Regions from separate parts of the Rhizobium sp. LjRoot258 genome, predicted to be linked through region 2. Evidence: riboswitches for the same ligand, from Rfam matches in the RefSeq annotation. Region 2 holds a riboswitch; the other holds the start of a gene.
What was found. Region 2 has a riboswitch for thiamine pyrophosphate ahead of thiC (phosphomethylpyrimidine synthase ThiC). Riboswitches for the same ligand answer to the same signal wherever they lie in the genome.
Positions count from the first base shown of each region.

Region 1: another riboswitch for thiamine pyrophosphate. It lies ahead of thiM (hydroxyethylthiazole kinase); the one in region 2 lies ahead of thiC (phosphomethylpyrimidine synthase ThiC).

Region 1 covers NZ_CAXUST020000002.1:1,452,492-1,460,066, reverse strand. Annotated here, with positions in the region: gene ACSQ9D_RS27660 (ABC transporter substrate-binding protein) at 1-1,049, shown strand, start outside; gene ACSQ9D_RS27655 (carbohydrate ABC transporter permease) at 1,119-2,057, shown strand; gene ACSQ9D_RS27650 (carbohydrate ABC transporter permease) at 2,050-2,898, shown strand; gene thiD (bifunctional hydroxymethylpyrimidine kinase/phosphomethylpyrimidine kinase) at 2,929-3,741, opposite strand; gene thiE (thiamine phosphate synthase) at 3,738-4,373, opposite strand; gene thiM (hydroxyethylthiazole kinase) at 4,370-5,173, opposite strand; TPP riboswitch at 5,223-5,319, opposite strand; gene ACSQ9D_RS27630 (MFS transporter) at 5,415-6,815, opposite strand; gene ACSQ9D_RS27625 (LysR family transcriptional regulator) at 6,936-7,575, shown strand, end outside.
Region 2 covers NZ_CAXUST020000001.1:3,645,325-3,652,899, forward strand. Annotated here, with positions in the region: gene ACSQ9D_RS17905 (ABC transporter substrate-binding protein) at 1-32, shown strand, start outside; gene ACSQ9D_RS17910 (ABC transporter permease) at 174-1,130, shown strand; gene ACSQ9D_RS17915 (ABC transporter permease) at 1,133-2,095, shown strand; gene ACSQ9D_RS17920 (ABC transporter ATP-binding protein) at 2,095-3,102, shown strand; gene ACSQ9D_RS17925 (ABC transporter ATP-binding protein) at 3,102-4,094, shown strand; gene ACSQ9D_RS17930 (four-carbon acid sugar kinase family protein) at 4,091-5,152, shown strand; gene ACSQ9D_RS17935 (FadR/GntR family transcriptional regulator) at 5,178-5,942, shown strand; TPP riboswitch at 5,990-6,101, shown strand; gene thiC (phosphomethylpyrimidine synthase ThiC) at 6,194-7,575, shown strand, end outside.

The DNA of each region.
Region 1 (7,575 bases), on a different contig from region 2:
TGCAATCGAGTGATGCGCCAGACCTGTTTTTCAGCTGGGGCGGTGGGGTGCTGAAGCAGCAACTTGCCACCGGCACGCTGATGGACCTGACCGAGGCTATGAATGCCAAGGACGGCGCCTGGCTGAAGAGCTACAATCCCGCGTCCGTCAACGGCTTGACCTTCGATGGCAAGATCGGTGCCGTCCCCTACAAGATGGGTACGGTTTCCTTCTTCTATAACAAGCAGATGTTTGCAAAGGCAGGTGTCGACGCGGCATCCATCAAGTCCTGGGACGACTATCTTGCCGCGGTCAAGAAGCTCAAGGATGCCGGCATCGTGCCGATCGCCGGCGGCGGCGGCGAAAAATGGCCGATCCACTTCTACTGGAGCTATCTCGTCATGCGCGACGGCGGTCAGAAGGTCTTCGACGCCGCCAAGAACGGGCAGGGCGAGGGCTTCAACGATCCGGCCATCATCAAGGCCGGCGAGCAGCTCGCGGAGCTCGGCAAACTGCAACCCTTCCAGCCCGGATATCTCGGCGCGACATGGCCGCAGGCGCTTGGCGTTTTCGGTGACGGCAAGGCGGCGATGATCCTCGGCTTCGAGAACACCGCCGCCAACCAGCGCACCAACTCCGGCGACGGCAAGGGCCTCGACCCTGACAATATTGGTCGCTTCGCCTTCCCGGCCGTCTCGGGCGGTGCCGGTGCCGTCACCGACACGCTCGGCGGGCTGAACGGTTGGGCGGTGACGAAGAAGGCTCCGCCTGAAACGCTTGATTTCCTCGCCTACCTGACGAACGCCGAAAACGAGCGCGACATGGCCAAGGCCGGCATGCTTATTCCCGTCGCCGTCGGGGCTGAGGATGGGGTCACCAATCCACTGATGCATCAGGCTGCTGAACAGCTGGCGCACTCGACGTGGCACCAGAACTTCTTTGATCAGGATCTCGGTCCGTCCGTCGGCCGCGTGGTCAACGATGTCTCCGTTGCCATCGTGTCGGGACAGATGAGCCCGTCCGATGGGGCTCAGCAGATCCAGGAAGCCTTTGAGCAGGATCAGCTCTGAACAACACGACTGCGGCGCGCAGCATCACTCGCGCCGCTCTTCCATGTGACGTAAGAGGGACCGGCCTTTATGACCACTATCAGCGTAACGGGCGCCATCCGACCGCGCTCGGCTGTCAGATCGTCGGTGCGCAGCAAAGATCCGAGCCTGGCCCGGCGCCTGCCGGTCCTGCTTCTGTTTCTGCCGCCAGCGCTGCTGCTGTTTACGATCTTCGTCATCCTGCCCATGGGGGAGGCGGCATGGTACAGTCTCTACAAGTGGGACGGTTACGGATTGCCGACGCAGTTCGTGGGAATGAGGAATTTCGAGGTACTGTTCAAGAACAGCGCCTTCCTGACGGCGTTGAAGAACAATGCGCTGATCATCGTCATTTCGATCCTGATCCAGATTCCGCTCGCCATCTGGCTGGCGATGATGCTGGCGCACCGGATCGCTGGAGTGGTCATCTTCCGCTTGATCTTCTTCCTGCCCTACGTCTTGGCGGAGGTCGCCGCCGGCCTCATCTGGCGCTTCGTCTACGATGGCGACTATGGCCTGTTTGCCTCGGCCGCCCACCTCATCGGCGTCGAGACACCCTATGTGCTGGCAGACAAGGACCTGGCGATCTATGCAGTGCTGGCAGTTGTCGTGTGGAAGTATTTTGGGTTCCACATGATGCTCTTCATTGCGGGGTTGCAGTCGCTCGACAAAAGCGTGCTGGAAGCCGCAGAAATCGACGGCGCCAGCGGCTGGCAGCGGTTCCGTTACATTACGCTGCCGCTTCTCGGCTCGACCGTTCGCCTGTCCGTCTTCTTTGCTGTCGTCGGCTCACTGCAGCTCTTCGACCTCATCATGCCGCTGACGGGCGGCGGGCCCTTCAACGCGACGCAGACCATGGTCACCTTCCTTTTCAACTTTGGCGTCACGCGCATGCAGGTCGGCCTCGGCAGTGCCGTGGGCGTCGTCCTGTTCGTCATCTGCGTGACGCTTGCCTTCGGCTACAAACGGATATTCATGCGCAATGACTGAGATGGCCTCATCCGCCCGGATCGCGACCGGCACGAAGATCTATCTGTATGTCTCCCTGACGATCATCGCAGCGATCGTACTGGTCCCGCTGCTGACGACGGCACTTGGCGGTTTCAAGGATCTCGGCGACCTACGCACCAACCCCTTCGGGCTACCGGTCGCATGGCATCCGGAAAACTATACCGACATTTTCTTTGGGGACCGCTACTGGCGGCAGATGATGAATTCGCTGATCATCGCCACGCTAACGGTCTGTTTGACGGTTTCGGTCTCGGCCATGGCCGCCTTTACCTTCGCGCATGTGAAGTTCTTCGGCGCGGGTTTCCTGCTCAACTACTTCTTGATCGGCCTGATGTTTCCGGCTGCGACCGCCATCCTGCCCCTGTTCATCCGGATCCGTGACCTCGGCCTGTTGAATTCTTACTGGGGCGTTGTCCTGCCGCAGGTCTCCTTCGGCCTGGGCATGAGCATACTTCTGTTCCGGAACTATTTTCGCAACCTTCCGGAAGAATTGTTCCAGGCGGCAATCGTCGACGGCTGTGGCTACATCCGCTTCTTCTGGCATATCTCGCTGCCGCTCTCGCGGCCGATCATCGCAACTGTCAGCATCATCTCCTTCGTCGGCAGCTGGAACAGCTACATCCTGCCGCTGATCATGCTGAATTCGGAGACGATGTACCCATGGCCGCTTGGCATCATGGTCTATCGCGGTGAGTTCGGCACCGCCTGGCAGCTGGTGCTCGCCTTCATCACGCTGACAATCATGCCGACGATCATCGTCTTCTTCCTGGCACAAAAGCACATCATCGCAGGCCTGACTGCTGGTGCTGTCAAAAACTGATCGGCTCTGTCGGCAGGCGGGTCGTTCATGCTATGCCGACCCCGCCGACCACAGTGCGTGAAAGTGGTGCACGGGTCCGTGGCCAGACCCGACGCTCAGCTCGTCGGCATGGGCGACGGCATCAGCAAGGTAGACCTTGGCACGCGTGACCGCCTCGTGAACTGATGCTCCTTTCGCCAGTTCGGCGGCAAGCGCGCTGGAAAGGGTGCAGCCGGTGCCATGCGTGTTTGCGGTCGCAACGCGTTTTGCCTCAAACCATGCCAGCCCGGAGGCTGTCGACAGCACATCCGGGCTTTCGTCGCCGGCCAGATGTCCGCCCTTGACGAGGACAGCCTTGGGACCGAGCTGGCGAAGACTGTCTGCCTGCTCGGCCATGTCGCTGCGTGTGGCCGCGGCAGAGACATGAAGCAGTGCAGCCGCTTCCGGCAGGTTTGGCGTCAGCAAGGTTGCAAGTGGCGACAGACGCTTGGACAGAACGTCGACAGCGGAGGGGTCGAGTAGGGCAGCTCCACCCTTGGCGACCATGACGGGGTCCAGAACGATCGGGATACCCTGGTAGGGCACAAGCGCATCGGCGACGGCGTCGGCGATCTCGGCCGTGGCAATCATGCCGATCTTGATGGCGTCGACCCGCACGTCGGCAAGAACCGCCGCAATCTGATCCGCAACGAAGGCAGCAGGGACCAGATGGACGCCGCAAACGCCTTGCGTGTTCTGGGCGGTCAGCGCCGTCATCACTGCCATGCCATAGACGCCGCGCGCGGAAAATGCCTTGAGATCGGCCTGGATACCGGCCCCGCCGGAGGGATCGGAGCCTGCAATGGACATCACGTTTCGGATCATGTTCTTGCCATTTGGATGTTCTTGGCGATCTCTCGTGCCGCCAGCTGTGGATCGGGCGTCCCGCAAATCGCCGAGACAACCGCAAGCCCATCGGCCCCGGCGGCAAGGACGTCACCGACGTGGGCGGATTTCAGGCCACCGATGGCGACGACCGGTACGGGACAAACCTTGATCAGGCGCGAAAGCCCTTCAAAGCCGAGCGCGGGTTTGTGGTCAGGCTTCGTCGCTGTCGCAAAAACCGGCCCCAACCCAGCATAGTCGACAGCTGCGGGGTCGATTGCTGCCGCCAGCGCCGCCGTTTCAGCCGAGAGGCCGAGGATCATGTTCGGGCCAATCAATTGCCGCGCCGTGATCGCATCGATGTCGTCCTGGCCAATATGCAGCCCGTCGGCGCCAATAGCGATAGCCGCCTCCACGTCGTCATTGACGATCAGCAGAGCGCCGGTGCCGGACAATGCCACCTTGAGTGCCCGCCCAGTCTCGATCATCCGTGCCGTATCCGCATGCTTGTCGCGCAGTTGCACCATGGTCGCTCCCCCGGCGACCGCCGCGCGGGCGGTCTCCACCATGCCGAAGGCGGCGCAAAGGCCCGGATCGAGGACGAGGTAGAGAGAAAGATCGAGGTTTCTCATGCCGCGCGCACCCTGGCATGGCGATCGAGCGTAGCAGCGTCAAGCGCGGCAAGTGCATCGAGGAAACGCCAGGAGAACGAGCCCGGGCCGTCCGCGTTGCTGGCTGCCATTTCGCCGGCGACAGAAAAGGTAGCAAGGGCTGCAACCGCTGTCGCGAATGGCGCGCCGGGCCGAATGGCCGCAAATGCGCCAATAAGGCAGGTCAGCGAGCAGCCAAGCGCCGTGACCCGCGGCATCAAAGCCGAGCCACCCTCGATACGAGCCGCCCGGTCGCCATCGGTGACGAAATCGACAGCGCCGGTTACCGCGATCGTCGCTCCGTGTGTCCTGGCTAGTAGCCGGGCAGCGTCCTCAGCCTGGTCGACTTCATCGCGGCTATCCACGCCTTGACCACGGCTCGCCCCGCCGGCAAGCGCGATGATTTCGGAGGCATTGCCGCGAATGACGGTGGGGCCGAGTTCCAGCAGCCGGTCCACCGCCGCACGACGAAAACCGGTTGCGTAGTGGGCAACCGGATCGAGAACAAAGGGCTTGCCGGCCTGGCCGGCCGCGCTGGCGGCTGCCTGCATGCCGCGCAGCCAAGCTGACGAGAGTGTGCCGATGTTGATCGTCAGGGCGCCGGCGAGCGCGGCAAATTCACCAGCCTCTTCTTCCGCATGCACCATGGCCGGGGAAGCGCCAGCTGCCAGAAGAACATTGGCTGCGATGTTCATGGCAACGAAATTGGTGATGCAGTGGACGAGCGGTGGCTGCGCTCGCAATTCGCCCAGCAGCGTTCCCGGCGAGGTCTGATCTTGCATGATGTGCCTTTCGACCGGGGAGAAAGGCGCAGGGACAGCCGCGGGAAGCCGACAGTCCCGAGCGACTCCCTCCGCCGGCATTATCCGGTTCAGGTTCAAAGGGTGCTTCTCAGCCCACCATACGGAGGGCGCCCCTGTCTCTCATCGCCTTCTTGTCGCAGAGAAGCAGGCGACTGTCACCCATAAAATGGACATCGCCGGACGTGGCCGGCGACGTCGCGCGCGAAAAGCGGCGTCCCGGCTATTCCGCCGCCTGATAGATGTTCCGGTCAACGACAGAGGCTCTCGGACCGAGTGCGGCCGCAAGCGTGACGAGGACCGCAAGGACCGCGACAAACGTGATGCCGGCGAAATACGGATCCCAGCCGAAACCGGAAGCCGCACCAAATATGGCCGAGGCTGCCGCAAGCACGATGCCGCCACCGATCTGGAAGGAAGCAAACAACAGCCCCGATGCGAGCCCGGACTGATCCTCGCCAACGTCGGAGAGTGCCGCAACCTGCACTGAGGGATAGGTCATGGCGTAGCCGACACCAAGCGGGAGCTGTGACAGGACGACCAGCCAGACCGGGTTGATGTGGCCAACGCTCAGGATCCAGAAGATGTAGCTGAGGGCCTGCAGCGCCACCCCAAGCGTCATCAGCCCGGTCGTGCCACGATTTTGCGCGATCGTCGCAAAGCGTGGCGCCAGGAACATGACGCAGACGCCGCCGAAGGCAAAAGAGAACCCGGTCGCGAAGGCCGACCAGCCAACGACTGTCTGATAATAGAGCGTCGCGATGAACTGGAAGCCGACATAGACGCCCTGGAACAGCGCAGCAATGGCATTGGCGTGGGAGAGCTTTGCCCGCCGGAATATCGCAAGCGGCACCATCGGATCAGCATGACGGGATTCGACGATCAGGAAGAGGCCGATCAAAGCGGCCGCCGCCACGAGCGCACCCCAGGTCGGCACTGCCTGCCAGCCATCGGCCGCAGCATTGGTGATGCCAAAGACGAAGAGCAAAAGTCCCGGCGTGATTGTTATCGCGCCAGCCCAGTCGAACTTGGCACGCGGCCCGCTGCGCTGCTGGTCTGCCGGCAGCACGAAAGGAGCAATCGCCAGCGCGATAATGGCGACCGGCGCACCCATGACAAGAGTTGCCCGCCAGCTGAAGACCGTCGCGGCACCGCCCAGCACCATGCCAAGGACAAAGCCGGTCGCGCCAGTCGAGGCAAAGATCCCGAGCGCTTTCGCCCGCGCCGATCCTTCGCCGAACACCGACAGAAGCAGGGCAAGGGCAGCGGGTGCCGTAAACGCAGCGGCGATGCCCTTTATCAGGCGTGCGGCGATCAGCGTCGGGCCGCTATCGACAAAGCCGCCGGCGATGCTGGCGGCAGCGAAAATGGCGAGCGACCAGAGGAAGACGCGACGGTGGCCGAAAACGTCCGCGACGCGCCCGCCCAGCAACAGGAAACCGCCGTAGCCAAGCACATAGGCGCTGACGGCCCACTGAAGGGACGTGGCCTTCATGCCGAGCTCGGCCTGTATCGCCGGAAGCGCGACGCCAATCGTGGACACATCCATTGCATCAAGAAAGTTGGCAGCACAGAGCAACAGTAATGCCAGGCCGGCTCCGCCTTGAGATCTCGAAATGGTCATGAGTGATCGTTCCTTTCTGCCGACGCCCCGGGAGGAAGCTTTGAGCGTCAGGGAACGAGAAAATGTACACCTCCCGAACCTATTGCAAATTGATAGTAACCATGTCAGGTATTACTGATAATGATGAATGACACGATCCTCAGAAAGATAGACCTCAACCTGCTGCTGGCTTTCTCGGTGCTGATGCAGGAGCGCAATGTCTCTCGTGCTGCCGAGCGGCTTCTGCTCGGCCAGCCAGGCTTGTCGGCGGCCCTAAAGCGGCTGCGCGAGACGCTTGACGACGAGCTGTTCGTACGGGTCGGGCGAGGTCTGCAGCCGACCCCACGCGCGCTTGCAATCGCGCCGGCGATCGAGGATGCGCTATCGGGCATCGAGCGCGCCATCCGGCCGCCGGCCGCCTTCGATCCAAAGATCTGGCAGGGCGAGTTCAGGATCGGCATGTGCGACAATCTGGAATCGGCGTTCTTCGGGCCGCTGGTGGCGCGTCTGCGCGCACTGTCCCCGGGTGCGCGTCTGATCGGGGTCGCCGCCGACAAGCGCGATGCTGCCCGCATGCTTGACGACGGTGCTTATGATTTCAGCGTCGCGGTCCACGAGGAACCGGCGTCCTGGCATGTCCGGGCGCCGCTCTTCAGCCAGTGTTCGGTCTGCGTCTATGACCCAGCCCAGCTGAAGCGCAAAGCGCCGCTGACGCTGGAAGACTTCGTCAATGCCGCACATGTCACCGTGTCCTTTGAGGGCAACAGTGCGACAAATGTCG
Region 2 (7,575 bases):
TCGTGGCGCCCTGGGACATCTCGGTCGGCTGAGCCGGCGTCCGAAAATAGCCTCCGGGCATTTGGCAACCGCGCGAAGACCGCAAGGCCTTCGCGCAAGTTTCAAGAAGAGACGGCATCTCTGCGGGGACGACCCGAATACGGAGCCATGCCGACAACAGGTGGGAGGTAACCTTGTTACGCTACGTGCTAACCCGGTTTGCCATCTGGATTCCGTCCGTCCTGATAGTCATGCTGGCCGTGTATGCGCTGGCCTTCTACGGCGCCGGCGATCCGATCAAGCTGATCTTTCTGCGCGCACCCGGCGACGTTGCCTATAATCCCGAGCGCATCGAAGCGATCCGCGAAAGCGCCGGCCTGAACAAGCCGTTCATCGTGCAGTTCGGCCTTTATATCTGGAACCTGCTGCATGGCCAGTTCGGCAACTCGCTGACCTCGGGCCGGTCGGTCTGGGCCATGGTTTCGGCAGCTGCGCCGGTTTCCTTCCAACTGGCGCTCTGTTCCATCATCTTGACCGCCGTCGTCGCCATTCCGCTCGGCATGATCGCGGCGATGAACCAGAACACGAGGCTCGACTACACGATCCTTGGCAGCGCGCTCTTCCTGTGGGCGATCCCGGCCTACGTCGCTGGTCCGCTGCTCATGGTCGCCCTGATCGTGCTGTTGCCGATGATCAAGGTCCCCTACGGCTGGGGCGGCGTCTTTGACGTACGTATCATCTTGCCGCTGATCGTGCTGTCGTTCCAGCCGATCGCGCTCATCGTGCGCCAGACGCGTGCGGCGGTCATCGAGGTTCTCTCGGAGGACTTTGTACGCACCGCCCGCGCCAAGGGCGTTCCGGAAATCGTGGTGGCTCTGCGCCACATTCTACGCCCGGTATTGACGCCTGTCGTGACCCAGCTCGGCCTGATCATGATTACCATCGTCAACGGCGCGATCTTCGTCGAACTCGTTTTCGGTCTGCCGGGCCTCGGACGCCTGACCGTTCAGGCGCTGACCAACTCGGACTATCCCGTCATTCTGGCAATCACGCTGATCGGATCCTTCCTGGTCATGGCCTCGAACCTCTTGGTCGACGTGCTCTATCCGCTGCTTGATCCGCGCGCCAATGATGCAAGAAGGAGCCGCTGACCATGTCCGCAATCCCTCTCTCCACGATCGAAGCCACGCAGGAAGAACCCCCGGTCAACCTGTGGCGCGACGCCTGGCATCGCCTGAAGCGCAACAAGCTTGCCCTGTTCGGCCTGATTGTCGTCCTGATCCTCGCCTTCACCGCGATCTTTGGTCCCTACCTGGCGCCTTACGATTATCTGAGCCAGGATCTGCAGGCGCGAAACGCCGTTCCCTCGCTGCACCATCTTTTCGGCACGGACGATCTTGGCCGCGACGTCTTCAGCCGCGTCGTCTTCGGCACGCGCACGGCTTTCCTGGTTGCGATCGTCGTGACCTTGATCGCCGTTGCGATCGGTCTCGTGCTTGGAGCCATTGCCGGTTTCTTCGGCAATCCATTTGACAGCGCCATCATGTGGCTGACGGATGTGACCATGTCGGTGCCGAACCTGCTGCTCGTTGTCGTTATCAATGCGTCGCTGAAGACACCGATCGCGAAATGGATGGAGGCCCAGTACATGGCAACCCTCAATCCATTCTATCGCCAGACGGTATGGGTGGATTTCTTCCTGGTCTTCGGCTCGATGGCGCTGATCTCCTGGCCGCCCTATGCGCGCTTGGTGCGCGCCCAGGTGCTGTCGATCCGCAGCCGCCCCTATATCACCGCGGCCCAGGCTCTCGGCCTGTCCAACTGGGTCATCATGAAGCGTTACGTGGTACCGAACGCGCTTGGACCGCTGATCGTCTCCGTCAGTGCTGGTCTCGGCACGGCGATGGTTCTAGAAAGCGCCTTCAGCTTCCTCGGCGTCGGCGTCAATCCGCCGACCCCCAGCTGGGGCAACATGATTTCGGACGGTCTACGCGTCTGGCAGCATTATCCCCATCTCCTTGCCGCACCGGCAGCCGTCCTCGGCCTTGCCTCGGTTGCCTTCAGCTTCCTCGGCGATGGCCTCAACGACGCACTCAATCCGCGGGGCAGCAAGTGATGAACACGACCAAATCCAGTGAACGACTGCTCGATGTCCGCGGCCTCACCGTCGAAATCGACGGACGCAACGGCCCTGCCGTTGTCGTCGACGGGATCGACCTCCACGTCAACAAGGGCGAGACGCTCGGCGTCGTCGGCGAGTCCGGCTGTGGCAAGAGTCTGACGATGCTGAGCCTGATGCGGCTCCTGCCCAACAAGATCAAGGTCACCAAAGGCTCGGCCAGCTTTGACGGCAATGACTTGCAGAAGATGTCGAACAAGGAACTGCGCAAGGTACGCGGCGGCGATATCGGGTTCGTCTTCCAGGATCCGATGACCTCGCTAAACCCGGTCATGCGGGTCGGCGACCAGATCTGCGAGCCACTGATCTATCATCGCAGGATGAGCAAGGCGGAGGCCCGCGCACGTGCCGTCGAACTGCTGCGTCTCGTCGGCATTCCCGGTCCGGAAGAGCGGCTGCAGGCCTATCCGCACGAACTGTCTGGCGGCATGCGCCAGCGCGTGATGATCGCCATTGGCCTTGCCTGCAATCCGAAGCTCCTGATCGCCGACGAACCGACGACGGCGCTCGACGTCACCATCCAGGCCCAGATCGTCGATCTCGTGAAGGATCTGCGCGCCAAGCTCGGCATGTCGGTGGTCTGGATCACTCATGACCTGGCGCTGATCGCCGGTCTCGTCGATCGCGTCGCCGTGCTTTACGCCGGCACCGTTGTCGAGGATGCGCCGGTCGATGAACTCTACGCTCGCCCGAGCCATCCCTACACGCGCGGTCTCTTGGCCTCGATCCCGAAGCTGTCGGATGCACCGGCAAGCCGGCTGAGCTCGATCGGCGGCACACCGCCCGAACCGGGTCGCCGGCCGAAGGGATGCCCCTTTGCGCCGCGCTGTCCGCTGGCGGAAGCGATTTGCCTCGAGCGCGTACCGAAGCTCGAGCCGCTGGCCGGCGCCGGAAATCACCGGGCCGCCTGTTTTGTCGTCCAGAAAATGCAGGAGGCTGCGTGATGGGTGCCCAACCGCTGCTCAGGGTCGAGAACCTCGTCAAGCATTTCCACGTCAAGCTCGGCGCCTTCGGCGAACGCTCGGCGACGGTCTATGCGCTCGACAACGTCAATCTCGATATCATGGAAGGCGAGACGCTGAGCCTCGTCGGCGAATCCGGCTGCGGCAAGTCGACGACCGGCTTCACCATCCTCAACCTCTACAAGGCAACCAGCGGCAAGGTCGTCTACAAGGGCCAGGATCTGGCAACGCTGGACGAGAAGCAGATGCGGCCCTTCCGCCGCGACCTGCAGATCGTCTTCCAGGATCCCTATTCGACGCTCAACCCGCGCATGACGATCGGGGAGGCGATTGGAGAGCCGATCCTGTTCCACAAGCTCTGCACCAAGGCGGAACTGAAGGACCGGGTCGCGACGCTGCTGACCGACGTCGGCCTGTCGACCCGCTTTGCCCAGCGCTATCCGCACGAGCTTTCCGGCGGCCAACGGCAGCGTGTCGTCATCGCCCGCGCGCTCGCCTGCCAGCCCAAGTTCATCGTCTGCGACGAAGCGATCTCCGCACTCGACGTTTCCATTCAGGCGCAGATCATCAACCTGCTGCTCGACCTGCAGGAAAAATATGGCCTGACCTACCTGTTCATCGCCCACGATCTGGCCGTCGTTCGCCATATCAGCACCCGTGTCGGCGTGATGTATCTCGGCCGTCTGGCGGAGCTTGCGACCCGCGAGGAGCTGTTCGACAACCCGCTGCATCCCTACACCAAAGCGCTGCTGTCGGCCGTTCCGGACACCGATCCGGAGCTGGAGCGCAGCCGCAAGCGCCAGATCCTGCAGGGTGACGTGCCAAGTCCGCTCAATCCACCGGCCGGCTGCCGCTTCCATACGCGATGCCCGATCGCCATGGAGGCTTGCAGCAGGGCGGTTCCGGAATGGAAGGAAGCCAAGCCCGGCCATCTCGTCGCCTGCCACGCGGTCAACACCGGACAAACCACATGACGTTGAAGGTCGCGATCATCGCTGACGATCTGACCGGCGCACTGGACACGGGAACCCCCTTTGTCGACGCCGGGCTTTCCGTCGCTGTCGCGATCGAGGTCGAAGCCATATCGGATGCGCTTATGACCGGTTGCGAGGTCGTGGTGGTCAACACGGCCTCAAGAGCTCTCCCGGAGGAGGAAGCGGCAGGAAGGGTCAGCGTTGCGGCGAAGGCCCTTCTTGCCGCCTCGCCTCAGATCGTTTTGAAAAAGATAGACTCCCGTCTCAAGGGGAATGTTGCAGCAGAAAGCGCAGCTATTGCCGCCGTCTTCGGCCACGCGGCAATCGTCGTGGCACCAGCCATCCCCGATCAAGAGCGTTTGACCCGCAACGGCCATGTCGTCGGCCGCGGCGTCAACGAGCCGCTACCGATTGCCGATCTCTTCAAGACAGCTGACGGCCAGGTCCTCGTGCGTGACGCCGAGACTGATGGCGATCTCGACCGGCTGGTCGGCAGGCACGACTGGAAGATCACACTTGCCGTTGGCGCGCGCGGCATCGGCGCCGCGCTTGCTCGCAAGATCGGCAGGGCCAACAAAGCAGGCCGACCCTTTGCGGCATCAAATCGGACAGTTTTCGCCGTCGGTTCCCGCGACCCGATCACAGCGGCACAAATGACCAAGCTGGAGGCTTCCGGTGTCCTGACCTCGGCCATTGATGCTCCCGTGGGAATGCTACCGGACGAACAGCGGTTAGGCCTGCCGGTGCTTCTGCGCTGTACAGGCGAAATCACCGGCGAGACCGCGGCAGTTGCCGACCGGTTCGCGAAAGGCGTAAAGTCGATCATAGATGCGACGCGCCCGGAGATGCTGATGGTTGGCGGTGGCGATACGGCGCTGGCAGTTTTTCGCGAGCTCGGAATTCGGATCCTGAGGCCGCAGGGCGAAATCGAGGCGGGCATTCCGTGGTTTGACGTCAAAACGGCCGATGGCCTGCGTTTCCGCTGCGCGGTGAAGTCCGGGGGCTTCGGAAATTCTGATAGTTTGGTAAGACTGATTGCACAGAATCAGGCGGCATAGGACAATGCCGACGGGGAGAATGAAGGTGGACGAAGCAAACGGTGTATCGGCGAATGCGCAAGCGTCGCCTGCGACAAAGCCGGAGCGCGGTAAGGCCGTCAAGCTGGTCGATCGGGTGTTCGATCAGTTGCAAGAGCGCATTCGCTCGGGAAACTATCCGCCCGATTCACGACTTCCCGGTGAGCACGAGCTTGCGTCGATGCTTGGCGTCTCGCGCCCCATCGTGCGCGACGCGTTGGCACGCTTGCGCGATCAGGGCATCGTCTACGCCAGGCAAGGTGCCGGCACCTTCGTCAGCGCTCATGGCTCGCCGACGACGCAGCTTTCCTATTCGCCGGTCAAGACGATCGCCGATATTCAGCGCTGCTATGAGTTTCGCCTGACGATCGAGCCTGCTGCCGCCTATTTTGCTGCCAAGCGCCGCGACGAGGCGGCGATTCAGAAGATCGCAGCTGCTCTCGCCGATCTCCGTGAGGCGACCAGCCACCAGCTTCATCGCACTGACGCCGACTTCACGTTCCATCGTGCGGTCACGGAAGCCGCCAACAACCACTACTACACGGCCTCGATCGATGCCCTGAAAGCGCATATCGCGGTCGGCATGCATCTTCACGGTCTGTCTCTGCTTGGCCCGCGCCAAGGTCTTGAGCAGGTCTACGAAGAACACAACAAGATCTACCTCGCCATCGTCGAAGGCCGCGCGGAAGACGCGCGGGCGCTGATGAAGGCGCATCTCGAGGGCTCGCAGAGCCGCCTCTTCGAAGGCCGGGCGCTGGACCTTTCGATGTAGCCTACGCGGTCGGCTTGACAGCTTTGCTACTCTGGTTCTAACCTTTTCGCATTCACCAGGGGGGTCCCGGCAAGGGGCTGAGATACTGCTATCGCGCGCAGTGACCCGTTGAACCTGATCCAGTTCATACTGGCGTAGGGACGGTGCAAGCGCTCGAAGGCATTGGATTCTCGCGAGGAAACCGTGTCAGCGTCTTTTCATCATTCCGGCTGAGGACTGGGTCTCCAAATGCAAACTTGGAGCCTCAAACCATGAATATTGCCGCAAAGAATATCACCCCGACCGTTACGACAGGCCCATTGCCGGCCTCTCGAAAAATCTACATTCCCGGAGAAATCCACCCTGATGTCCGCGTCCCGATGCGCGAGATCAGCCTTCACCCGACATCGGGCGAACCGCCGGTCACGGTCTATGATTCCTCGGGCATCTACACCGTCGAAGGTGCCGACATCCGCATCGAGCAGGGACTACCAGAACTGCGCCGCGGCTGGGTGGTCGCCCGCGGTGACGTCGAAGCCTATCAGGGCCGCCAGGTCCGCCCCGAAGACAACGGCTTTGCCAGCGGCGAACGGCTGACGCCGGAATTTCCCGGCACGCGCCAGCCGCTCCGCGCAAGGGACGGCAAGGCCGTGACCCAGCTCGCCTATGCGCGCGCCGGCATTATCACACCGGAGATGGAATTCATCGCGATCCGCGAGAACCTTGGCCGCAAGGCGCAGGCGGAGGCTATCACGCGCGACGGCGAAAGCTTCGGCGCCCGGATTCCGGATCACGTAACCCCGGAATTCGTCCGGCAGGAGATTGCCACCGGCCGAGCGATCATTCCCGCCAACATCAATCATCCCGAATCCGAACCGATGATCATCGGCCGGAACTTCCTGGTGAAGATCAACGCCAATATCGGCAACTCCGCCGTCACGTCTTCCATGGCCGAAGAGGTCGAGAAGATGGTCTGGGCTGCCCGCTGGGGCGCCGATACAGTCATGGATCTCTCCACCGGCCGCAACATCCACAACATCCGCGAATGGATCATCCGCAACTCGCCACTGCCGATCGGCACGGTTCCACTTTATCAGGCGCTTGAGAAGGTCGAGGGCATTGCCGAGAACCTGACCTGGGAAGTCTATCGCGACACCCTGATCGAGCAGGCCGAGCAGGGGGTCGACTACTTCACCATCCACGCCGGCGTGCGGCTGCACTACATTCCGCTCACCGTCAACCGCGTCACCGGCATCGTTTCGCGCGGTGGCTCGATCATGGCCAAGTGGTGTCTTCATCACCACCGCGAGAGCTTCCTCTACGAGCATTTCGAGGAGATCTGCGACATCTGCCGCGCCTATGACGTCTCCTTCTCGCTCGGCGACGGCCTGCGTCCGGGCTCGATTGCCGACGCCAACGACGCGGCACAGTTCGCCGAGCTGGAAACGCTCGGCGAACTGACGAAGATCGCCTGGGCCAAGGACTGCCAGGTCATGATCGAAGGCCCCGGCCACGTGCCGATGCACAAGATCAAGGAGAACATGGACAAGCAGCTCGCCGTCTGCGGCGAGGCGCCCTTCTATACGCTGGGACCGCTGACCACCGACATTGCACCCGGCTACGACCACATCACCTCGGGCATCGGTGCTGCGAT